One region of the Roseateles sp. NT4 genome, then DNA from elsewhere that is predicted to be linked to it. Evidence: riboswitches for the same ligand, from Rfam matches in the RefSeq annotation. Region 1 holds a riboswitch; the other holds the start of a gene.
What was found. A riboswitch is a leader RNA that binds a small molecule or an ion and turns the genes downstream of it on or off. The one in region 1 is predicted to bind glycine.
Positions count from the first base shown of each region.

Region 2: linked by a shared signal. The riboswitch ahead of ACS5PN_RS26340 (TonB-dependent receptor plug domain-containing protein) and the one ahead of ACS5PN_RS03190 (D-amino acid dehydrogenase) in region 1 are both predicted to bind glycine.

Region 1 is NZ_JBPZGZ010000001.1:690,754-698,143, forward strand. It holds gene ACS5PN_RS03180 (hypothetical protein) at 255-989, shown strand; gene ACS5PN_RS03185 (C39 family peptidase) at 1,029-1,607, shown strand; glycine riboswitch at 1,714-1,822, shown strand; gene ACS5PN_RS03190 (D-amino acid dehydrogenase) at 1,873-3,129, shown strand; gene ACS5PN_RS03195 (DUF6891 domain-containing protein) at 3,133-3,798, opposite strand; gene ACS5PN_RS03200 (LysR family transcriptional regulator) at 3,892-4,788, opposite strand; gene ACS5PN_RS03205 (MFS transporter) at 4,861-6,240, shown strand; gene ACS5PN_RS03210 (nuclear transport factor 2 family protein) at 6,216-6,617, opposite strand; gene ACS5PN_RS03215 (DUF1127 domain-containing protein) at 6,614-6,844, opposite strand; gene ACS5PN_RS03220 (hypothetical protein) at 6,856-7,390, opposite strand, start outside.
Region 2 is NZ_JBPZGZ010000005.1:73,385-80,774, forward strand. It holds gene ACS5PN_RS26335 (propionate--CoA ligase) at 1-1,410, shown strand, start outside; glycine riboswitch at 1,467-1,575, shown strand; glycine riboswitch at 1,584-1,697, shown strand; gene ACS5PN_RS26340 (TonB-dependent receptor plug domain-containing protein) at 1,939-4,764, shown strand; gene ACS5PN_RS26345 (M3 family metallopeptidase) at 4,872-6,845, shown strand; gene ACS5PN_RS26350 (hemerythrin domain-containing protein) at 6,846-7,322, opposite strand; gene argH (argininosuccinate lyase) at 7,319-7,390, opposite strand, start outside.

The DNA.
Region 1 (7,390 bases):
TCGGGGGTTTCGTGGTCGTTCATTCACCGCTGGAGTCGCTGACTCACTGAACCCACCCTCGCACCCCCCGTTGCCGTCGTGACGGTCCAGGCGCTTTCGCGCCGTGCCGCCACACGCCCCTCACCGAAGCCGTGCAAGTCGACACAAGCCGTCGACGTTGCGGCGTCGGCGCCGAGATCTCTGCCGCCACGAAGAACCGTGGCGCCGCGAGAGGCCCGGCTCTTCCTCGAACCCACGAAACGGAGACCTTTGATATGCGAACTGATCGTGATTCGACCCTGCGCCTGCGCAGAGGTATTGGCCTGGCGCTGTCGGCGCTGGCGCTCATGACGGCGCCGGCCGTGCAGGCGCAGAACGTCGGCGCGGCTGCCGTGGCGCGCTTCAAGGCGCCGGACCTCGGCGACCGTGCCGGCGCCCAGGCCGCGGCCGAGCAGGGCCTGGCCGACTATGTGCAGCGCAAGCAGCAGCAAGGCGGCGCCGGCGCCACAGCCTTCGACCTGCCACGGGCTGGCGACCTCGCCAACACACGCATCGCCGGCGGCTTCGAGGTGCACACCATCGCGCCTCAGGACATCGCGGCCGGCCGCAGCGAGTTGCGCCACATGGTGCAGGCCAGCGGCATCTGGCGCTTCTTCGTCAAGGTGGGCACCAGGCCCGTGGGGCTGGTCACCGTGCAGCGCATGGACGGCCGCTGGCAGGCCGTCTCCTTCGGCGGCGCCGGACTCGCACAGGAGCTGTCGGAGCTGATGGCCGAGCATGCCGACGTCGGCGCCGACCACCTGCGCTTCATCCGCGTGCACCAGGCCCAGACCGATCTGCTCGAGGTGGTCTCGCCCACCGACCTGCAAGCCCGCTACGCGCCACTGGCTTCGGCCCGTGCAGCGTTGTCGACCGAGGCGCCAGCCACGACTTCCAAGCTGCTGGACACCTACGAGCTGCTGGAGCCGCTACGCAATGCCGTCAAGCGCAACCTCAATGGCCAGAACTGAGCCATGCCCGCCAACCACTTCAAAGCAACAGGAGCTGCCATGTCCCTGCATCTGAAGCGGGCCCTTGCCGGCCTCGCCATCGCTCTCGCGCTGCCGTTGGCGCATGCCCAGTACCGCCAACTCAATGTGCCCACCAACATCCAGGAGCACAGCCAGTGGTGCTGGTCGGGCTCCAGCAAGGCCGTCATCGGCTTCTTCAAGGCCGCGCCTTCGCAATGCGCCATCGTCAACTGGGCCTTCGGCATCAACTACGCCTGCGGCAACGGCAGCTTCAACTGGAACAGCTACGCCAACCAGCCCAACAGCCTCTACGGCACGAACGGCAGCGTGCAGAACATCCTGTCCAACTGGGGTGTACCGACCTATGCCTACACCTACGCCTCGTCGTGGAACTCCATCGTCAGCGACATCAATGCCAACAAGCCCTTCGTCATCCGCTTCGGCTGGACCAGTGGCGGCGGCCACATCATGGTCGGCACCGGCTACGAGGTCTGGAACGGCTACAGCTACGTCACCTACATGAACCCGTGGCCCGGCGAGGGCAACTCGGAGGATCTCTACAACTGGATGGTCTCGGCCAACGACCACCAGTGGACGCACACGCTTCGCGTGCGCTGATTCAGCTTTTCGTTTTCATCGTTGCAGGAGAGTGCCGGGCCGCGAGGTGCCGGCCGCCGAAGGCGCAGCCTCCCATAACCGCTCAGGCCCCCGTACTGCAACGACTCAATCGCCGTCTGGAGAGACGCCCTCACAAGGGGCGCACCGAAGGAGCAAGGCCCGCGGCAAAACGCCGCGGGCTCAATCTCTCAGGTAACAGGGACAGAGGGAGCGGCAACCGCAGCGTCAACCACGCTGCGCTGCGGCATCTCCTGGAGTTCCTGCAATGAAAGTCATCGTCCTCGGCGCCGGCCTGCTCGGCGTCACCTCCGCCTATTTCCTGCGCCAGCAGGGTTTCGACGTCACCGTCGTCGACCGCCAGGCCGCACCCGGTGCCGAAACCAGCTTCGCCAACGGCGGCCAGATCTCGGTCAGCCATGCCGAGCCCTGGGCCAATCCCAGCGCGCCGCTGAAGGTGCTGAGCTGGCTGGCGAGAGAAGACGCGCCTTTGCTGTTCCGGCTGCGCGCCGATGCCCAGCAGTGGCGTTGGGCGCTGCAATTTCTGCGCGAATGCTCGCCCTGGCGGACCCGCCGCAACATCGAGCAGATCGTCAAACTGGGCACCTACAGCCGCCAGGTGCTGCAGGCCCTGAGAGAGGCCTGCGGTTTGAACTACCAGCAGCGCAGCGAGGGCATCCTGCACTTCTATACCAGCCTGCGTGAATTCGAAGGCGCCGCCGGACCGACCGCGCAGATGCGCGAGCTGGGCTGCGACCGCCGCATCATCAATGCCGACGAGGCCGTGCGCATCGAGCCGGCCCTGCGCCACATCCGGCCACAACTCGCCGGCGCCACCTACACGGCGGAGGATGAGTCGGGCGACGCCAATGCCTTCACGCGTGAGCTGGCCGCGCGATGCGCACAAGACGGCGTGCGCTTCCTGTTCAGCCACGCCGTCACCGCTTTGCGCGAGGTGGGCGGCAAGATGGACCATGTGGAGGTGACGAACGCCGATGGCCAGTTCCAACTCCTGCGCGCCGACGCCTATGTGCTGGCCCTGGGCAGCTTCAGCACCGCTCTCGTCGCGCCACTGCGCATGCGTCTGCCCATCTACCCCGCCAAGGGCTACTCGGTGACCCTGCCCATCAAGGACGAGGCCTTCGCCCACCAGGTCTCGCTGACCGATGACGAATACAAGCTCGTGTTCTCGCGCCTGGGTGACCGGCTGCGCATTGCCGGCACCGCCGAACTCAACGGCTATGACCGGGACCTGAACCGCACCCGCTGCGACGCCATCCTGCGCCGCGTCGAGCAGCTCTTTCCCGGTGCGGGGGACATCGAGAGCGCCAGCTTCTGGACCGGCCTGCGGCCCGCCACGCCCTCCAACGTTCCCCTCATCGGCCGCACGCGATTGCACAACCTCTTCCTGAACACGGGCCACGGCACGCTGGGTTGGACGCATGCCTGCGGTTCGGGCAAGTCGGTGGCGCGCATCGTGGCCGGGCTGAAGCCGGAGGTGGATTTCGCGTTTGTTGGCGCTTGAACGTCAAGCCTGGCGACGCTGCCAGTTGAGGTGCAAGCCAATCTTCTTCGACAAGCTGCCATCCCAACCCGGCTCAAACCCATGCTCCACGAGGCGATCGCAGACCTCCCGGGCGATGCCGAGGGCATGGGTTTCATACACGTCGTGCGCCGCCTCGGCGTCGTCGGGCATGAAGCATCCATAGCCCAGATAGACCGACAGATGACTTCCCTCGGCCAAGGCATCGGCCATGTTCTGGTCGATGAAGAAGGCGTAGCCGCGAACACGCTGGCGAAAGCCGGCGTGCTGCTGATCGATCTCGTCGATGCGTTCCGGCAACTCGCTGCGGGTGCAGGTGTCACAGCAGGGTGACACCTGCCACAACAGAATGCCTCGATCCCGCAGATCGGCTTCCACGCGGTCCAGTCGGTCGCAGTCCGTTTCGGCGGGCCAACTCTTCTTTTCCAGGGCATGGCTCGCCATTGCCTTGTCCATCTCTTCCGCCGCAAACCGCGTGAATGCGTCCTGCTCTTCCGCGGGGCATTCGTCTTCGATATAGACCTCGCGGCAGGTCTGCAAGATGTCGTCTGGGTCCGATTGGGCCAGGCGGACTTCACCCAAAACCAGGTTTTTGAGGCGGGTTCGGAGTTCTTCCCGCGAGTCGTCGTTCCAGGGTGTGTTGTTGCTCATTGGGCTACTCGAATTCGTTTTGATCGCGACTATGCCAACGCTTCAACAGGATCTGCATCGCGCATCGACGTGAAGATGCACGCAGCGCCGGCTTCATGCTGAAAGAGCGAACACGTCCCGCACGCAACCGCGCAGCCACCGGTGCGCCGCATCGCCGTCCATGCGTGGATGCCACAGCAGCGAGACCGGAAAGGCGTCCAGCGCCAGCGGCAGTTTCAAGCTCAGCAAACCGTCACGAAGATGGCCCGTGTGGCGCTCGGGCACGGTGGCCACCAGGTCGCTGCCGCGCGCCAGTGCCAGCGCCTCGGAAAAGCCTGCCACCGTGACGACGATGTCGCGCGCCAGCCCCAGCGCTGCCAGGGCCTGGTCCACCGGTCCCGACGAAGTCCCTCGCCGAGAGACGACGACATGGCGGCCCGCGGCATAGCGTTGCGCCGTCAACCTGCCGCGCGACAGCGCATGCCCCTCGCGCACGACCGCCACGAAGCGATCGCGAAACAAGGGCAGGGCGCGCAGTTCCGGTCCGGTGGTCGAGCCGATGACGCCCGTCTCCAGATCCACACTGCCGTCACGCAGCGGCGTGCTGTCCTTGTCCGGCTTGGGCACGAATCGCAGCCGAACGCCGGGTGCTTCCGAGCTGATGCGTTCCAGCAGCGCCGCGCCGAAGTTCTCGACAAAGCCTTCGCGCGTACGCAGGGTGAACTCGCGTTCGAGCCTGTCCAGCTTCAAGGCCGCCGCCGGCCGCAGCGCGGCCTGAGCTTGCTGGACAAGCGGCCCGATGCGCTCGCGCAGTTCCAGCGCGCGAGGGGAGGGCACCAGTCCGCGCCCCGCTCGCACCAGCAGCGGGTCGCCTGTGGTCTCACGCAGCCGGGCCAGCGACCGGCTCATGGCTGACGGGCTCAGCCTCAGCCGCCGCGCGGCGCCAGCCACGCTGCCCTCGGTCAGCAGGGCGTCCAGGGTCAGCAGCAGGTTCAAGTCGGGTTCTGACATGGCGCCTTATGCAGGGATGAAGTGCAGATGATGCGTCTTCCGCCATGTCCGGCCAATGCCTAAGGTTGCTGCATGACGACCGCAACCCTCACGCCACCCGCCACCGCACCCGTCACCGGCGTGCTCGCCGCCCTGGCCCTGTGCACCTTGCTGCCTTCCCTGGCTGTCAGCAGCGCCAATGTCGCGCTGCCGACGCTGGCCGCGGCGTTTGGGGCCCCCTTTGCGGCGGTGCAATGGGTCGTGCTGGCCTATCTGCTGGCGACGACGGCCCTGATCGTCGGAGCCGGGCGGCTGGGCGACCTGGTCGGCCGCAAGCGCCTGCTGCTGGCCGGCATCGCGCTGTTCACCACGGCTTCAACGGTGTGCGCGATGGCGCCCGGACTGGCGTGGCTGATAGCGGCGCGCGCCGTCCAGGGTGTGGGCGCTGCCGCCATGATGGCCTTGACCCTGGCCTTTGTCGGCGAGGCCGTGCCCAAGGCCCGCACCGGCAGCGCCATGGGCTTGCTGGGCACGATGTCGGCCGTCGGCACGGCCCTGGGGCCGTCCCTGGGTGGGTTGCTGATTGCGGGCCTGGGCTGGCGCGCCATCTTTGCCTTCAATCTGCCCCTGGGCCTGCTCGCCTTGCTGCTGGTTTGGCGCTGGCTGCCGGCCGATCGCAGGAGCGCGCAGGCCTCGGGATTCGACCTGCCGGGCACGGCGCTGCTGGCGGTGGCCCTGGCCGCCTATGCCCTGGCGATGACCCTCAGTCTCTGGCTGCTGGTGGCGGCCGTGGTGGCCTTGCTGGCCTTTCTGCACGTCGAGACCCGGGCGGTCTCGCCCCTGGTCCGCCTGGATGCGCTGCGCGAACCACCACTGGCGGCAGCCCTGGCGGCCAATGTCGTGGTGGCGGCGGTCATGATGACGACCCTCGTCGTCGGGCCCTTCCATCTGTCGCGGGCCCTGGGGCTGAGCACCGCGTCCGTGGGGCTGTTGATGTCGGTCGGGCCGGTGGTGTCGGCCTTCAGCGGCGTCCCGGCGGGCCGCCTGGTCGATCGTTTCGGCGCCCGGCGCGCGTCACTGTTCGGCCTGGCCGGCATGCTTGCCGGCGGCCTGCTGCTGAGCCTGCTGCCGGCGGGCGGGGGAGCGGCGGCCTATGTCGGCCCGCTGCTGCTCATCACGCCGGGCTATGCGCTGTTCCAGGCCGCCAACAACACGGCCGTCATGGCGAATGTCGAGGCGGCGCGGCGTGGCGTCGTGTCGGGGTTGTTGAACCTGTCGCGCAACCTGGGCCTGGTGACGGGCGCATCCCTGATGGCCGCGGTCTTTGCCGCCGCTACCGGTACGGCCAGCCTCATGACGGCGACCGCGGCGGCCGTGGCCAGGGGCACGCAGCTGAGCTTTGGCCTGTCGGCCGTCCTGCTGCTGGTGGCCCTGGGGCTGGTCGCCCGCTACCAGGGGTCGAAGCAGTCGTAGTTGCGCACGCGACAGATCAGACCGTCGCGCAGCTCGAAGAACATGGCGAACCGGGCCTTCATCGTCGCGCCGGCGTCCAGCGAGCCCATGGGCACGGCCAGTTCGGCCGACCAGCGCGCCTCGATGACGACACGATCTCCCTGGGCCAGCTCCGAGACGATGTCGTAGCGCTGGCGGCGGATGATCTGCCGGGCCAGGCCGGTGCGGCGCTGCAGCTCGGCCTTGTCGCTGGTGGCGCCGTGCGGATTCAGCCGATTGGGCAGTTCGACCTGCTCGACGTCGTCGGTCAGGAAGCGCATGGCGTCGCGGCTGCCCTCCTGCAGGGTGGCCAGGAAGTCGCGCACGACCTGCAGCGATTCAAGATCCGCAGCCCTCATCGCCAGTGCCCCAGGCGTCGCCGCGTGCGACGGACGTCGCCTTCGGCCTCGCAGCGGTAAGAGTCGTACTCGGAGCGATGCAGGCCCAGGTCACGCAGCGCGGTGGCGTCGAGCTGCATGAACTCGGCGCGCTCGCGCTGGCTCTGCAGATGGCTCCGGCAGGCGTCGAGCAGGCGCCGCAGTTGCAGGCGCCAGGATGGCGAGGTCGGCAAGGCCAGTGTGCTCATGCTGCTCTCCTTCAAGCGGCCTTGGCCAGCGGCCCGCTGGCCGGCATGGCGTACAGCAGCGGCGAGACGGCTTGCTGGATGCGGGCCAGTTGCGGCGCACTCAGCACGATGTTCAGCAGGGACTGCAGGCGTGGCTCGAGCAGGCCGGAGACGATGTACTGCCAGCGATAGGCCTTCAGCACCGTGTCACCGATCTGCTCGATGTGCTCGGGGTTGATGATGCCGGCGGTCTTCAGAAAGTAGGCCGCGTCCGCCGCGGCCTGGCCCTGCAGGATGCCGTCCACGCCCTGCACCAGGGCGATCAGGTCTTCGACGGCGGCGTCACGTTCCAGCGGCACCAGCTTGGCGTCTTCGCGCAGCCATTCCAGCTCGTCGAGGATGGCGTGCTGGGACTCCTCCTTCCAGTGGAAGAGGAAAACGTCGCGGTAGAGGTCGGAGACGTCCTCGCCGGCCTCGCCGATGCTGGCGCGGTAGTGGGTCTGCGTGAACAGCTCGATATGGCAGGTCAGGGCCAGAACCGCCCAGCTGCTCTTGCCGAGCACGAAC
Region 2 (7,390 bases), on a different contig from region 1:
TGCGCCGACGCCGGCAGCCGCGCCGGCAAGCGCATCGCTTACAAGCCGCTGCTGGACGAGGCCATCGCGCTGTCCACGCACAAACCCGCCAGCGTGCTGATGGTGGACCGTGGCCTCGTGCCTTTCGAGCGTGTGGCCGGTCGCGACCTGGACTACGCCGAACTCCGGCGCCGTCACGAGGGCGCTCGCGTGCCCTGCGCCTGGCTGGAGTCCAACACGCCGAGCTATACGCTGTACACCAGCGGCACGACGGGGAGACCGAAGGGCGTGCAGCGCGATGTCGGCGGCTATGCGGTGGCGCTGGCGGCCAGCATGGATTGGATCTTTGGCGGCAAGGCCGGCGAGACCTATTTCTCCACCAGCGACATCGGCTGGGTCGTCGGCCACAGCTATATCGTCTACGGGCCGCTGATCCACGGCATGGCGACGCTGATGTACGAAGGCACACCGGTCAACCCTGACGCCGCGGTGCTGTGGAGCCTGGTCGAGAAATACCAGGTCACGGTGATGTTCAGCGCGCCGACGGCGGTGCGGGTGTTGAAGAAGCATGACGCGGCCCTGCTGAAGCGCCACGACCTCTCGTCGCTGCGCGCTCTCTTTCTGGCGGGCGAGCCGCTGGACGAGCCGACGGCGCGCTGGATCGCCGAGGGCCTGGGTGTGCCCATCATCGACAACTACTGGCAGACCGAGACCGGCTGGCCGCTGCTGACCGTGGCCCATCACATCCCGGGCGTCGAAGCTGTGCCCACGCGCTTCGGCTCGCCCGGCGTGCCCATGTTTGGCTACGACGTGAAGCTGCTCGACGAGAACAACGGTGCGACGCTGGAAGGGGCAGACCAGAAGGGCGTGCTCGTCATCGAGCACCCGCTGCCGCCGGGCGCGCTGCAGACCGTCTGGGGCGACGATGCGCGCTTCGTCAACACCTACTGGGGCAGCGTCCCCGGGCGGCAGGTCTACTCGACCTTCGATTGGGCGACGCGTGACGCCGATGGCTACACCTTCATCCTCGGCCGCACCGACGACGTCATCAACGTGGCCGGCCACCGCCTGGGCACGCGCGAGATCGAGGAGTGCATCTCGGGCCACAAGGCGGTCGCTGAGGTCGCCGTCGTAGGCGTGGCGGATCAGCTCAAGGGCCAGGTCGCCATCGCCTTTGCCGTGCTGCGCGACCCCGGTCAGGCCTCGCTTGCGCTGGAAGGCGAGGTCATGAAGCATGTGGATTCGCAACTGGGCGCCGTGGCCAGGCCGGCGCGGGTGCATTTCGTGACCCTGCTGCCCAAGACGCGCTCGGGCAAGTTGCTGCGCCGGGCCCTGCAGGCCGTGGCCGAAGGGCGCGACCCGGGAGATCTGACAACGCTGGACGACCCCGGCGCCCTGGCGCAGGTGAAGGCGGTGTTGCAAGCTAGGTGAGGCCCCAATCTCGTAAACCAGGGTGCTGACCCACGGAGGCGGTCCCTATCGTCCGCGGCGACATCCCAGGAGAGTGCGATCAGCCCGGTTCACACAATGAGCCCCTGGTCGCCGCCGAAGGCGCAACCTCCCATACACGCTCAGGCCCAGAACTGGTTTGTCACAGGAGCCGACGCTGGAGAGCGGGACGGCGCGGCCTGAGCAGGCCGCGAACGTCTCCACCGAAGGAGCAAACGCCGCCGGGCCTCATCCCCGGCGCGTGAATCTCTCAGGTACCGAGGACAGCGGGAGCGGCGCGAAACAGCGAAGGGGCCATCGCCCCTGGCCGTTTCGTGGTCGTTCAACCCGTGCTGGAAAAACTGCCATGCCGTGCTGCCGCCAGCACTTGTCCCCACCGTTGATGGTTGCCGTGACGGCCTGAGCGCCGCCGAGCGCTCCGTCACCACCCCCCTTTCATCTCAAGCCATCCGGCGCTGCCCCAGCGGCTGCGTCTTGGCGGCGTTCGTCCCTTTCTTTCCAGGAATTCGCATGCAACGCAACACACTCAAGCCGCTGGTCGGTGCTCTCGCCCTGGCCGGCCTGATTCCCCTCACCGCCGCCGCCCAGGCACCCCGGCCCGAACAGATCGAGCGGGTGGAAGTCATCGGCAGCCGCATCAAGCGCATCAACATCGATGACGAGACGGCGACGCCGATCACGCTGATCACGCGCGATGAAATCCAGCGTTCCGGCGTGGCCACCACGCGCGACCTGCTGGAAACGCTGCCGGGATTCAACAGCAACTCGCTGTCCGATCTCAACGGCGGCAACTCCTTCGGCAATGGCGGCTCGGGCGCCAGCCTACGCAACCTGGGCAAGCAGTCCACGCTGGTGCTGCTGAACTCGCGCCGCATCGCGGCCTATCCGCTGGCCGACTACAACGAGGTGTTCTCCAACCTCGACTCGCTGCCGGTGGACGCCATCGAGCGCGTCGAGGTGCTCAAGAGCGGCGGCTCGGCGCTCTACGGTTCCGACGCTGTCGCCGGCGTCATCAACATCGTCACGCGCAGCAGCTTCCAGGGCCTCACGGTCAGTGCCAACACACAGAAGTCGCTGAAGTCGCACCAGTTCAAAGACCAGGCCGCCGCCATCACGGGCGGCATCGGCAACCTCGCGACCGATGGCTTCAACATCCTGGCCAACCTCGACTACTACCACCGTGGCGACTTCTTCTGGCGCGACGTGCTGCAGTACAGCAACCCGGCCTACAAGGAGTTCTCGCCCGGCTTCGACACGCCGTCCAGCTACAGCTACCCGGGCAACATCATCGGCCAGGGGCCGATCGCCGGCTGCAAGCTGTTCAACGCGTCCAACACCTTGTGCATGTACGACCGCTACGACCGCTTCTCGGTGCAGCCCTCGGCGGACCGCGTCAGCGGCATCGTGTCGGCCAAGCTGAAGATGTCCGAGCACCTGCAGGGCTTCTCGGAGGTGCTTTACTCCAACACCAAAAACACCTACCAGAACGCGCACAACTACTACGGCGCCGGCCTGGGCAGCGTCGTCTGGGGTGACCCCAACAGCAATGCGGCCCGCACCTTCTACTACCGCGGTCTGCCGGCCCAACACCCGCTGAACCACACCGGCGAGGAGGTCGAGTTCCGCTACCGCTTCTCGGACGATGGCCAGTCCAACCATGTCCAGACCGACCAGTACCGCGTGCTGGCCGGCCTGAAGGGCGACTGGAACGGCTGGGACTGGGAGACCGCGGCCGGTGTGATGGGCGGCAAGACCACGCAGCGCCAGCGTGGCCTGTTCAGCGACAGTGGCTTCAAGGAAGTCATCGGCGACTACAACAAGGACACGCTGGACGCCGATTTCTTCAACAAGCCCAATGGCTACAAGATCGGCCAGCCCAACAGCGCCGCGGTGCTGGACAAGCTCTTCCCCTCCATCGGCTATGACGCCAAGGTCACCCAGAGCTTCGTCGACGGCAAGATCTCGGGCGAATACGGCCGCCTGCCGGGTGGAGCCATCAATTTCGCAGCCGGTTTCGAGCTGCGCCACGAAAGCATGAAGATCGCGCCGGACGCGCTGTCCGCCTCGGGCGACATCGTGGGCCTGGGCACCGTGCGTGCGGATGCCGGCCGCAGCTTCAGCGCCGTCTTCGTGGAGGCCGACCTGCCCGTCACACAGCAGCTCAATGCCCAGCTGGCCGGCCGCCTGGACAAGTTCCCCGGCTTTGCCGCGCACTTCTCGCCCAAGCTCGCCTTGCGGGCTCAGCTGGTGCCCGAGTTCATGCTGCGCGGCTCGGTGGAAGGGGGCTTCCGCGCGCCCAACCTGACGGAAAGTGCCACCTCGAGCAAGTCCGCCTTCGACAACGGCGTCAGCGACCCCAAGCGTTGCGACGCCGCCAGCGCCCTGATCCGTGACCTCATCGCCCAGGCCAACGCGCTGCCCGACAGCGACCCCAACAAGACCCTGCTGCAGGCCCGCGCCGACAACATCGACGAATGCCGCCGCGGCGTGGCCAGCGTGGTGCGCAACAACCCCGGGCTGAAGCCCGAGACCTCGCGCATCGTCAACTTGGGGCTGGCCTTCCAGCCCTTCAAGTCCTTCAGCACGACGCTGGACTACTACGCCGTCACGCGCACCAACGAGATCGGCACCAAGGGCACGGCCGACCTGCTCGGCGCCGAGGCCCAGCAGGCGCCGGGCACCATCGTGCGCGCGCCTGACTTCAACAACGACCCGACCTTCGTCACGGCGGCCGAAGTGGCCAAGTACAAGCCGCTCGCGGGCCGGCTGAGCCTGGTCAGCGGGCAGTTCGAGAACCTTGCCAAGACCCAGACCAGCGGCATCGACTGGAGCATGAACGGCCAGTTCAGCGACCCGCTGGGCCGCCTGGCCCTGAGCTTCGACTCGACCTATCTGCTGAGCTACAAGCAGTACAGCACCTCGGACCTGCGCTACGGCGACAACCTGGCCGGCCGCTGGGGCTATGCGCGCTTCAACTTCAAGCTGCGGGCCAGCCAGGAGTGGGGCAGCTGGACGCACACGCTGTCCTACTTCTGGGCTTCCAGCACCACGCTGACCAAGGACTACTACGACACCACCTGGAACGTCGAGGACTGCGCCAAGAACAAGAACCTGACCGCCGACCAGTGCAAGGTGGCGACCTACAACCGGCTGGACTACAACCTCGCGTGGCGCCCGATGAAGGCGCTGACGCTGAGCGCCAACCTGCGCAACCTGACGGGCCGGCGCCCGCCCATCGACTACCGCAACTTCGGCCAGGGCGGGATCATTCCCGACAACCGCGAGGACGTGATGGGCCGCATGCTGCGCCTCGCCGCGGAATACCGCTTCTTCTGAGTCCGCGTGCCAGCCGTCGCCATGCCGTGCGCGGGTTTGCGCGGTATGGCGAATGGCTGGCCCCGCCGGGCAGGCCAGAATCGCCCCTTTTGCTGACGACAGACGCCATGAAACTCGCCCTGACTCCCCTGGCCGCGCTGGCGCTGAGCGCCGTTGCCGCGCAAGCGCAACCCAAGCTGCCCGCCCCCAATTTCCCGACCTTCGGCTCGGTGGCCGAAGTGCAGAGCCGCTGCGACACCGGCCTCAAGGGCGCGCAGCAGCGCGTCGCCGCGCTGGAGAAGCGCAAGGTCGATGGCGGCTGGCTGGCCGCCTATGACGACCTGACCGTCTACCTGGAAGACAACCAGGGCCCCAACGACTTCGTCCTCAATGTCAGCCCCGACAAGGCCGTGCGCGACGCCGCCCAGGCCTGCTCGCTGCGCTGGGCCGACTTCGGCTCCAGCTTCGGCCAGAACGAGAAGGTCTACCGCGCGCTGCAGAAGGCGCCCAAGAAGGACGGCATCGACGCCGAACTCGTGCGCCTGGCCTCGGGCCAGTTCGAGGACAGCGGCGTGGCTCTGCCCGCAGCCAAGCGCGAGCGCGCCAAGCAGATCCTGGACAAGCTGACCGAGCTGGACCAGCAGTTCAACAAGAACATCCGCGACGCCGGCACCCGGGTCGCCTTCACCGAGGCCGAGCTCAAGGGCGTGCCCGCCAGCGTGTGGGAAAAGGCCAAGCGCGACGAGCAGGGCCGCATCCTGCTGGGCGTCGACTACCCGAGCTATGTGCCCGTGATGCGCCTGGCCGAGAGCGGCGAAGCGCGCCAGCGCATGTGGCTGGCCAAGACCAACGAGGGCGGCCAGGCCAACCTCGACCTGCTGGCCCAGATCGTCACGCTGCGCGGCGAGTACGCCAAGCTGTTCGGCTTCGACAACTATGTCGACTTCAACCTGCGCCGCCAGATGGCCAAGAACGGCGCCTCGGCGACGCGCTTCCTCGACTCGGTGACGGGCGCCGTGAACGAGCGCGAGAAGACCGAGTTGCAGGAGCTGCGCGCCGCCAAGGCCCAGCACGTGGGCACGCCGCTCGACCAGACCAAGGTCGAGCGCTGGGACGCCACCTTCTACAGCGAGCGCGTCAAGCGCGACAAGTACAGCGTCGACCAGAACGCCTTCCGCCCCTACTTCCCGCCCCAGGCCAGCCTGGAGTTCTCGCTGCACGTCATCGAGAAGATGATGGGCGTGAAGTACACGCGCATCGACAACAAGCTCTGGCATGAGGAAGCCCAGACCTATGTCGTCAGTGACGCGGCCACGGGCAAGCCCATCTCGCAGCTCTATGTGGACCTCTATCCGCGCGATGGCAAGTACAACCACGCCGCCGTCTGGCCGCTGCGCGGCAGCGCCACCCGCATCGGCCGCACGCCGGTGGCCGCCCTGGTCGTCAACTTCGACCGCAACGGCCTGACACTGGATGAAGTCGAGACCCTGCTGCACGAGCTGGGCCATTCGGTGCACGTGGACCTGTCCAAGACGCGCTATGTGTCGACCGCCGGCACCACCGTCATGCACGACTTCGTCGAGGCGCCGTCGCAGATGCTGGAGGACTGGGTCTACGACAAGAAGGTGCTGAAGCTGATGCAGGAGGTCTGCCCGACCTGCAAGCCGGTGCCCGACGCGATGGTGGACCAGGCCACGGCTGCCAAGCACTACGGCAAGGGCATGCAGTTCGGCCGCCAGCACCTCTACGCAAGCTACGACATCACCCTGCACCAGAGCGCCAAGCCCGAGCCCCTGCCGCTGTGGGCCAAGATGGAAGGCGCCACGCCGCTAGGCTATGTGAACGGCACCATGTTCCCCGCCGGCTTCGCTCACATCGCCGGCGGCTACGGCGCGGGCTACTACGGCTATCTGTGGAGCCTGGTCGTCGCCATGGATCTGCGCACCGCGTTTGCGGCCGACAAGCTGAATGCCGACGTGGGCAAGCGCTACCGCGACCAGGTGCTGGGCCAGGGCGCGCAAAAGCCCGCGCCCGAACTGGTCAAGGACTTCCTGGGTCGCGAGAGCAACTCGCAGGCTTTCTTCGAGTACCTGAAGAAGTAATCAGGCGCAGCTGCTGCCCGAGCCGCAGCTGTGGGCTTCGCCTGCGGTTGCCGGCTCGCGGCACTCACCCGTCACCGGGTCGAAGCCGCGCTGCTCCATCGTGAAGACCAGGGCCGCATCCATCATCTCGGCATGTTGGGGAAACCAGCCCGCCAGCTCGGTGCGCAGGATGTTCAGCGGCTCGCGGTCGTTCAGCTCATTGGCGTAGCGCAGGGCTTCGCGCATCACGTTCAGCACCATGGCGTGCTGGCTGGCGTGACAGTTCTGCGCCTCGAAGCCGCAGCGCGCCATCCAGTCCTCTTCCATCGCGAAATGGGCTTCGGTATGGGCTAGCAGCGCCTGGTAGGCGGGCAGGGCGTCGATGCCGGCGTCCAGCGCTTCGCCATAGGCGTTCAGCAGTTCGACGAACTCCTGATGGGTGTGGTCCAGCGTGGGCTGGTTCAGCACCAGCTTGTCGCTCCAGGCCAGCGTGCTCATGCGAGACGGGCGCGATGGCGTGCCACTTGAGCGCGCACCTGCGCGGGCGCCGTGCCGCCCAGCACATT